Regions from separate parts of the Oceanobacillus picturae genome, predicted to be linked through region 1. Evidence: riboswitches for the same ligand, from Rfam matches in the RefSeq annotation. Region 1 holds a riboswitch; the other holds the start of a gene.

Region 1 (4,215 bases):
TCAATGCTCGGCTCCATTATATAAGCATGTGGCTGTGCGCCTGCCTTGGACTTTTCTATAAATGGTCCTTCTAGGTGTACGCCAATTACTTCAGCTTGTCCGGGCTTATTATTATAGGCAGCAACTGTTTTTAGCGCTTTCTCAATGTTTTCAGGTGATTGTGTGATGGTAGTTGCCAGAAAACTTGTGGTTCCTTCCCTTGGCAGAACGGAAGCAATTGAATCAAGTGCTGTATTGCTTGCATCCATCACATCTGCACCGTTTGCACCATGGATGTGTCCGTCGATAAAGCCAGGTATAACGATTTTTCCCTTCCCATCAATTTCTTGAATTTCATCCGGAAGGGACGATTGTTTTCCGATCTTAGATATTTTTCCGCTCTCTAAAAGAAGAGCGCTATCTTCCATAATCGTTTCTTCTGTTAAAATGCTAACATTTTTTATGTAAATGGGCCTTGTTTGCAACTGTCTCTTCCTCCTCTACTATAATATATATCATACCACTTTTTTCATAGAAAATGGAGCAAGAGATAGCGCTATAATAAAGAATTTGAATAGAAAAGATTCAGAAAGAAAGACTTTTTAGGAGAATGGAAAAATTGGTAAAACGAAGAGTGTAAGAATAGAGAAAAATAAGAGGAAAGGAAAAAGATCTAAGAGAACTCTAGCAGCATAAAATTCCGCCACAAAGAAGCTCTCCTCTAGTTGCTAACATTTTCTGAAGAGGCGAGCTTTAACGTCATGATTTATCTTGACCGCTTTTTATTTTATTTACTTTTCAGTACAGATTGCTGAACATTCGGAAGTAGTCTTTCATGTGTGAGTTCATCAATTAAAGTCTGAATCATTTCTTGAGAGGATTGTATGTGATGCGTTTCAGTATCATGAATTACTTTTTTTAGCATCGTTTTAAACTTTTCTTGCTCCATTATTCATACCCCGCCTTTTGAAAAATATCTTACCTGTTGCATAATAGCATATGAACGAACAGAATGTTGTCGAACCTTGTCGCAGATGCTCAAAATTCACAAAAATTTAATACCTCATTACCTTATTCGTTTCCCTATAGAACTTTACAGAGGTCTTCTACCTTTTCTTTTTAAAAAAAGTACAAGTAGGCCTACCGCCAACAGGGCACCAAAGCTATCAAGTATGACGTCACCTACGTAGGGTGTTCTGTTTGGTGTGAATCCTTGGTGAATTTCATCCGATATGGCATAAATTACCGTTAGAAACAAAGAGAAGATTAACGCTTTACTATGCTTTTGTTTACCAGCTTTTCGAAAGGCCACATAAAAAAGCAAACAGAGTACGAAGAATACAGATACGTGGGCACCTTTACGGATGAAAAATTCGATAAATCCCGCAACACCTAACTGTTCCACGCTAACAACACTTTCATGATAGGTGAAGGATAACCAGTTTAAATACGGCTCAAGAAAACTTACGTTTATGAAATTATTCAAAAGTGGTTTTACATCTTGATTTTCATAAGGCTGATGGGAAGAGTAAAAAATGATCCCCATCCAGCATATGGGTAAAAGCCAGAAAATGTGTTTCTTCACCATTCATTCTCCTTGTCTTGTTATATATGCTTATTGTGTAGTCCGCTTTTTGGGCTTCCCCCGGAACATGTATGAATTATTTATTCAGAGTTATTTATAATGGCCACCTTAATAAAATAACCTTATTCCACCATATCGGCAATACCCCGAATAAAAAATGTGCAAACCAAAAAACCGTGCATCACTGCAACGGCTTTTATGGGTTATCTATCTTTATTACTGCGCCATTTGTTAAACTCAAGATATTCCTTAAACTGTTCTTTTGAAACACCAGACTCCATTGCTTCCTGTACGATCTTCAACCATTCGTTATCTAAATCCTCAGGACCGCTTATGTTTTCTTCCCGTAGAAGATCATTAACCGTCGTACCAAGAACGGTGCTTATTTTTTCAATAAACTGGATCGATGGGTTTGTCTGAAGGTTACGTTCAATCGAACTAAGGTATGATTTAGCGACCCCTGCTCTTTCAGCTAATTCAGAAATGGACATCTTTTTTTCTGTGCGAAGTTGTTTGATTTTTTCACCGATCAAGCCCTCACCTTCTTTCAAAGCGAATTATAACATAAAGTGGGTGAGGAGTTCTATATAAAGTACAATTAAATTCAGGCATTATGTAATGATTCCGTCTGTTTTAGAAATTGACGTATTTCCTCTGTAGTGATTCCAAGATTCTTTGCCCTTTTGATTAATTCAATCCATTCACCATCTAACGATAACTGCTCAACTATTTTTTCCATATCCTATCCCCCATTAGTATTTCCAGATAACCCAGCCATCCTAGCATATGCCGTAGATCTGTGATTTTGCGTCCCCGTCTTTCGATGAGTATGCCTTTTTCTGAGGAAATGTAGTTATGACACTAAATAGAACTGCCTAGTGATATGATACTATAAATTCACGACTATTTGCGTAGGTTCTTTTGTCTTATTTCAACTAGTTTTGTAAGAGAAATGGAATATCTTACACCTGTTTTGTCGAAGAATATGGAAAATATTAGATACGATGATCTTTAATCAACCGTAGTTTACGTATAACAAGAATGCCGCCCCCGACTGCCAGTAAAATCGTTCCGAAAAGGAGAAGAGTAAAAATATCTGTTGATGTATTAGGTAAGGCTGCTCCACCTTTAACTCCTGAAGCTCCATTCCCATCTCCATTACTTACATTACCACCTACACTGATGGAGTCTTGCTGATCTTCCTCTCCTTCTGCGGTGAATATGAGGACAAACTCCGTTTCAAGTCCTTGAAATTCGTTCCCCAGGTGGTCTGGGAAATAAACAGTTAGCTTCAGTTCTTCTTGTTCTCCGGCATCCAGACTTCTGTCCGGGATGGCGTAATTCGGCAGATTCCCTTTATAAAGTTGTTCATCCCCGTCTGCTACTTCAATAATTAATTCATTAAACAGCCTTTTCTCTTCCGTCGTATTTGCCAGCTCTACATGATAACTAAAATCCTGTTTGCCGTCATTAGAGATTTTGAGATCCCTTGGTGCCCAATCGCCTGGTTTCATATTGGGAACCTGGAACAAATAGTCGTTTGGCGAAAGTTGAATATCCAACTCCTTAGAAGCGTCTGCTTCATTTGCTTCCGCTGCAGATACGTACCCTAATGGGAAAAAACTGCATAGTAGTAAAACAAAACTTAGAATGAAGAAACGTTTATTCATGGAATCCACCCCCTAAAATTAGATTTCCTTCTATTGTTAGGAAGAAAGTGATCGTCCTTCTTCCAGTTTCTGATCGCCTTTTTTATTTTGCTTCTCTATTTCTCCAAGGGTCCGCCAAATCGTTAGGCCGGAGTAACATAGTAGTAAAATCCCTGGAATGAGTAACAGAAATGCGCCATTTCGAGATTGTGCAAAGTTAACCAAATACCCAAGGTACGGAATGGTGAACCCCGTATATTCCGCCACTACATTTTCGGATAATACCGGCTCAAGATCTTCCGCATTATTGTTATCACCTTTTGTCCGGTACATCACTTGCTCACCACTTGCCATTACTTCGGTAATACGGTGAGTAATGAGTTTTTCTTCTTTATCCATGAACGTGATGACATCCCCATCTTTAAACCGTTTCATATCCCCGTCCGGCTTAACAGCGATTAACGATCCAGTTTGAATTCCTGGTTCCATGGATCCTGATAACACGGTTTTCAGCTGGTAACCAGCTATTTCTGGTTCTCCCCCAGACGCTTTAGAAGAGACCACGACAACTGCCATTACAATGAGTGCAGCGAACAATACATAGGTCGTAATGCGGCTAACCCACTTTTTTACTTGTTTAAGTGACATGTTTATTCTCCCTCTTCCTCTTTTGTTCCAGTAGATTGTTTATCTGTCCCATCACTTTGCTCTTGTTGCTTTTTCTCTGGTTGTTTTTCTGTCTGTTTTTCCGTTTGCTTTTCTTCTTTTACTTCCTGTTCTTCTGATTCAGCTTCTGATGCGTCTGTTTCCTGTATGTTTTCCTCAGTTGATGAAGTGTCCTTCTCTTCCTCCACAGGAGCTTTTTCTGTTTCTGGTTTAGTTTTCTCTTGCCTGTCATCGGTGGTGTTATTCGACTCTTCTTTTTTGTTATCCTCAGTAGAAATGTCCTCGTCTTTTTTCTGTTCTACTTCTTTATCTGATTCTTCTTTTACTTTTTTCTCT
Region 2 (4,215 bases), 1.6 Mb from region 1:
GGTCAATATACTACAGGCAAGAAGCAAAAACACACCTGTAGAAAAGATTAGGAAAAGCTTCTTATTTGGTTGCTTTTTAATAAAATTAATTTCCGTAGTCATGTTGCTTAAACCTCATTTTTCATTGCCAGACCAAGAACGTCTGTGTATTTTGAAGGTAGCTCGCCATTTGTAAAATCCTCTACCACTAAGGTTGACTCTGTAAATCGTTGTTTCAATATTGGTAAACCAGGATAATCACCTGATAATAAAAGAAGTTCTATTTGGGCATCCCCTTTTGTAATGGAATATTGGTAGAAATCAATGATGCGATTTATTTCAATTAAATACTCATCAATAGTTCGCTCCATATCTACTTCCTCTGTTGCTTGTTCCACCTTCATGTTCCTTGTAAATACAGGCTTGTTTTCTTTGAAGGCCGTTAATACAAGCGCATCTTCGTTCCAGTGAACGAGAAGGATATGGTGTTGTGTTGTTTCCTGCCTTGTGGCCATGTAATAACGATATACAGACAAGGAGGTCAAATCTGCCACCACGGGACGCAGTCCTTGCTGTTCAAAAACATCAACATAATCCGTTATCTTTTCTTTTGGATAGGCAAACAGTAAAACATGTTGCTTGTCAACCTGTTTTTCAAGAAAATCAATCGCGATAGCAGGATTGGAAAAAGGTAAATAAATACTATTTCCCAGCTGTGTTTCGATATAGCCTTTCGCTTCTTCTCTTGATAAAGCTGCTGGCACTTCTAATTGCCTGATTACTACCGTATCATCAGGGACCGCAAATAAAAGCTTTTTTCTTTTCCATTTATGCTCGTGAACAAGCTGTCTGATGAGCTCAGAAAATAAAGCTTTATCCATTATCTTGCCTTCTTCTAAGACAGAAGGAGGAAGCTCTAGCTCTCCGTGTTCTTGCAAGCCTTCCATCTTATTGCTTTTGTGATAGGTATACCGTAATTTTCGGTTCGTAATCACGATATTAACCCTGCCATTCGACATAAATCCCATGCTGTCACGCCCTTATTAGAGTATTGTAATATACCAGTCTATTAATCCGTCACCATAGAAGTATGTTATCAGGGAAGCGAGCACGATATACGGCCCAAAGGGGACCGGCTGCTTTCGGTCGATTATTTTTAGCACGATTAACAACAGCCCGACTATTGCTCCAATGATACAGGATAGAAAGAAAGCTAGAAGAGTGCCTTGTAACCCAAGCACAATCCCTAGTACACCAAAAAGCTTCATATCCCCTGCGCCCATACCACCCCTGCTAATCATAATAACAAGAGCAATAATTACCACACCCGCAATGGCTCCTACTAGACTGCTCCACCAAGGTTCCAGAGATTCAAGAATGCGCATGATAGCGAGGAATGGCAAGAAAAATAATAAAACCTTATTCGGTATAAGCATATAAGCAAGATCTGACACAAGGATGATCATAAGCATCGAAACGAGCAACAAAGCAGTAAGAAGTTCCTTGTGCAGTCCAATTTGTATGTAACTAAGTGCAAAAAGCACGCCTGTCAGTGCCTCAACAACTGGATAAATGGAAGAAATCGGTTTTCTACAGTATCGACATTTACCCCGCTGTATGGCGAATGATAAAAGCGGTATGTTATCGTACCACGCCAGTTGATGGTCACAGTTTGGGCATCTGGAACGGTCATTCGCAAAAGGAATTTTCTTTGGAACCCGCAGTCCAACCACATTAAAAAAAGACCCAAAGAGCAAGCCTAAAGCGAAAAACAATAAAATCATGACACTTTCCATTTACGTACTCCCTCATGTTAAAGATGTTTAAAATTGAAGAAAACGCCCTGCTTTGGGGCAAGGGCGTTGCTTGGTTAATAGATTAATTTATTTTGGGTCGGTGTAAGTAAAAGTTTTACCGCCATCAGTAGTAGTTTCCACTAACACAGTTCCTTTTAATTCAAAATCGTCTCCAACATCTAGGAAACCTGCAGTCTTCAACTCACCAATCGTATAGGCAGAACCAGTAGCTGGAGTAACATCCGATACATCGGCAAGTCTTGCAGCATTTTCCACCAATTCTTCATTAGCTGTAGTAGCTTTCTCCTCTGACTTGCTAATCACATTCCCAATTGTAGGAACCGCAATCGCCACAATAATAGCTAAAATTGCAATAACAGCTAGAAGCTCTACCAACGTAAATCCTTTTTCTTTTTTCAACATTTTTTTCATGCGTGTAAGCATAAAAATCCCCGCCTCTCTAAATATGTATATTTAGTAACACAGTCAGGTCGGTTGCACTACTTGCTCCAAATTATCAAAGTGCCCACATAGAGATAATCCTTCATAGCATCCGTCTATTTACCTAGTACTATTATAGTATACGAAACTACAAATTGCCACATTTTTATTGTAAATTTTCGAACATAGAAAACATTGGGATAACAACAGCAGTTATGATACCACCTACGATGAACGTAAGAACAATAATCATAAGTGGCTCTACTAACGTTTTAATTCTATTTGATAATTGTTCTACTTCTTCTTCATAGAAAGAAGCCGCTTTTGCTAGCATTTGATCTAAAGTTCCTGTTTTCTCACCAATTTGCATCATTTGAATAATTAGTGGAGGTATAACCCAGTGGTTTTTCATTGGTTTTGTTATCGACTCACCTTCACTTAGACTTTCCTTTGAATCATGCAGTACCTCTTGTATCACTTTGTTCCCAACAACTTTTTCTGTTATCTCGACTGCTTCCAATATAGGAACTGCGCTGTTAACCAATGTGCTTAATGTTTGCGTCATCCGGACCAATGCTCCCTTATGCGCAAGGACACCAAGAAAAGGAAAACGTAACTTATACGTATCTATACGAAAACGAAAACTATCATATCGTAACATATATTTGCCGAGAAAAACTAGTAATACGATAAGAAGAGTAATGCTCCACCAATAAACACCAAGCCAGTCACTAAGACTTAAGATAAATTGCGTATATGGAGGTATTTCTTCTCCAAATGAATGAAACATTGTTACAAATTGTGGCACAATAAATACCAATAAAAAAACGCTTAAGACGAGCGTAATAACGCCTACCACACTTGGATATAGCAAAGCGGAGACGACTTTCTGCTTGTTGCGATATTCTTTCTCGTAATAATCAGCCATTTGGCTTAGAATTTCATCTAGTTTCCCACTCACTTCTCCAGCATGAATCATATTTACAAGTAGTTCAGGAAAAACATTGGAGTGTTTTTCCGCTGCAGTAGATAGCGAGACACCCTGCTCTAACTGTTTAAGCATATCATCTAAGGCCGTACGAAGCGCATAATTATCGGTTTGTTTTGACATCGTATTTGTCGCATCTGTTATGGTAATACCAGCATGAATCAGTGTAGAATATTGTCTTAGGAATAGAACAAAGTCTTTGTTTTTAACACGCTTATTCAAAATAATATCTTTATTCCACGGTTTCGTTTCCTCGATTCGCGTTATTAAGAGTCCTTGTTTTTCTAATTCGTTAAGAGCTCGATGCTTTGAATCGGCATCAATTTTCCCTTTAATTCGTTCACCCGACATCCGTTTGCCGACATATTGAAAGTCCATACTAGGAGCTCCTTCCTTGCATAAACGGTGCTGCTGCTTCCATGGAAATCTGGTCTTCTTGCAGAAGTCGCTTCAATTCCATATCTAATGTATGCATTCCATGATCTCTTGAAGTTTGTAATACATTTTGGATTTGATGCAATTTCTCATTTCGAATAAGGTTCTTTACAGCGGAAGTATTTCGAAGCACTTCAGTTGCTGCCCTTCTTCCTGTATGATCCTTTGTGACCAATAGACGTTGAGAAATTACCGCTTTTAAAATCGTTGATAGCTGAATACGTATTTGCGTTTGCTGTGCTGGTGGAAACACATCAATAATCCGTTCAATTGTAGAAACAGCATCTGTTGTATGAAGGGTTCCTAGAACGAGGTGACCCGTCTCTGCAGCTGTTATAGCTGTAGAGATCGTTTCAAGGTCACGCATCTCTCCAAGTAAAATGATATCCGGATCTTGCCTTAGGCTAGCCCTTAAGCCATTAACAAAACTCTTTGTATCAAATCCAACCTCACGTTGATCAATAATTGATTGATTATGAGTATGCATATATTCAATCGGATCTTCCAATGTAATGATATGTTTTTGCATTGTCTGATTAATGAAATGAATCATGGAAGCAAGTGTCGTGCTTTTAC

The links. A riboswitch is a leader RNA that binds a small molecule or an ion and turns the genes downstream of it on or off. The one in region 1 is predicted to bind cyclic di-GMP.
Region 2: it holds a riboswitch for cyclic di-GMP, as region 1 does, so the genes downstream of both, BN988_RS18475 (prepilin-type N-terminal cleavage/methylation domain-containing protein) here and BN988_RS18625 (anti-repressor SinI family protein) in region 1, are expected to answer to the same signal.

Annotation. Positions count from the first base shown of each region.
Region 1 is NZ_CCAX010000001.1:1,652,941-1,657,155, forward strand. Features, by position in the region: gene nagA (N-acetylglucosamine-6-phosphate deacetylase) at 1-464, opposite strand, end outside; gene BN988_RS19080 (hypothetical protein) at 767-928, opposite strand; gene BN988_RS08440 (VanZ family protein) at 1,073-1,564, opposite strand; gene BN988_RS08445 (helix-turn-helix domain-containing protein) at 1,768-2,097, opposite strand; gene BN988_RS18625 (anti-repressor SinI family protein) at 2,169-2,303, opposite strand; cyclic di-GMP riboswitch class I at 2,326-2,408, opposite strand; gene BN988_RS08450 (M73 family metallopeptidase) at 2,560-3,234, opposite strand; gene sipW (signal peptidase I SipW) at 3,271-3,861, opposite strand; gene tapA (amyloid fiber anchoring/assembly protein TapA) at 3,864-4,215, opposite strand, start outside.
Region 2 is NZ_CCAX010000001.1:62,257-66,471, reverse strand. Features, by position in the region: gene BN988_RS00335 (hypothetical protein) at 1-102, opposite strand, end outside; gene pilM (type IV pilus biogenesis protein PilM) at 108-1,007, opposite strand; gene BN988_RS00325 (prepilin peptidase) at 1,023-1,775, opposite strand; gene BN988_RS18475 (prepilin-type N-terminal cleavage/methylation domain-containing protein) at 1,863-2,219, opposite strand; cyclic di-GMP riboswitch class II at 2,256-2,338, opposite strand; gene BN988_RS00315 (type II secretion system F family protein) at 2,383-3,582, opposite strand; gene BN988_RS00310 (type IV pilus twitching motility protein PilT) at 3,584-4,215, opposite strand, start outside.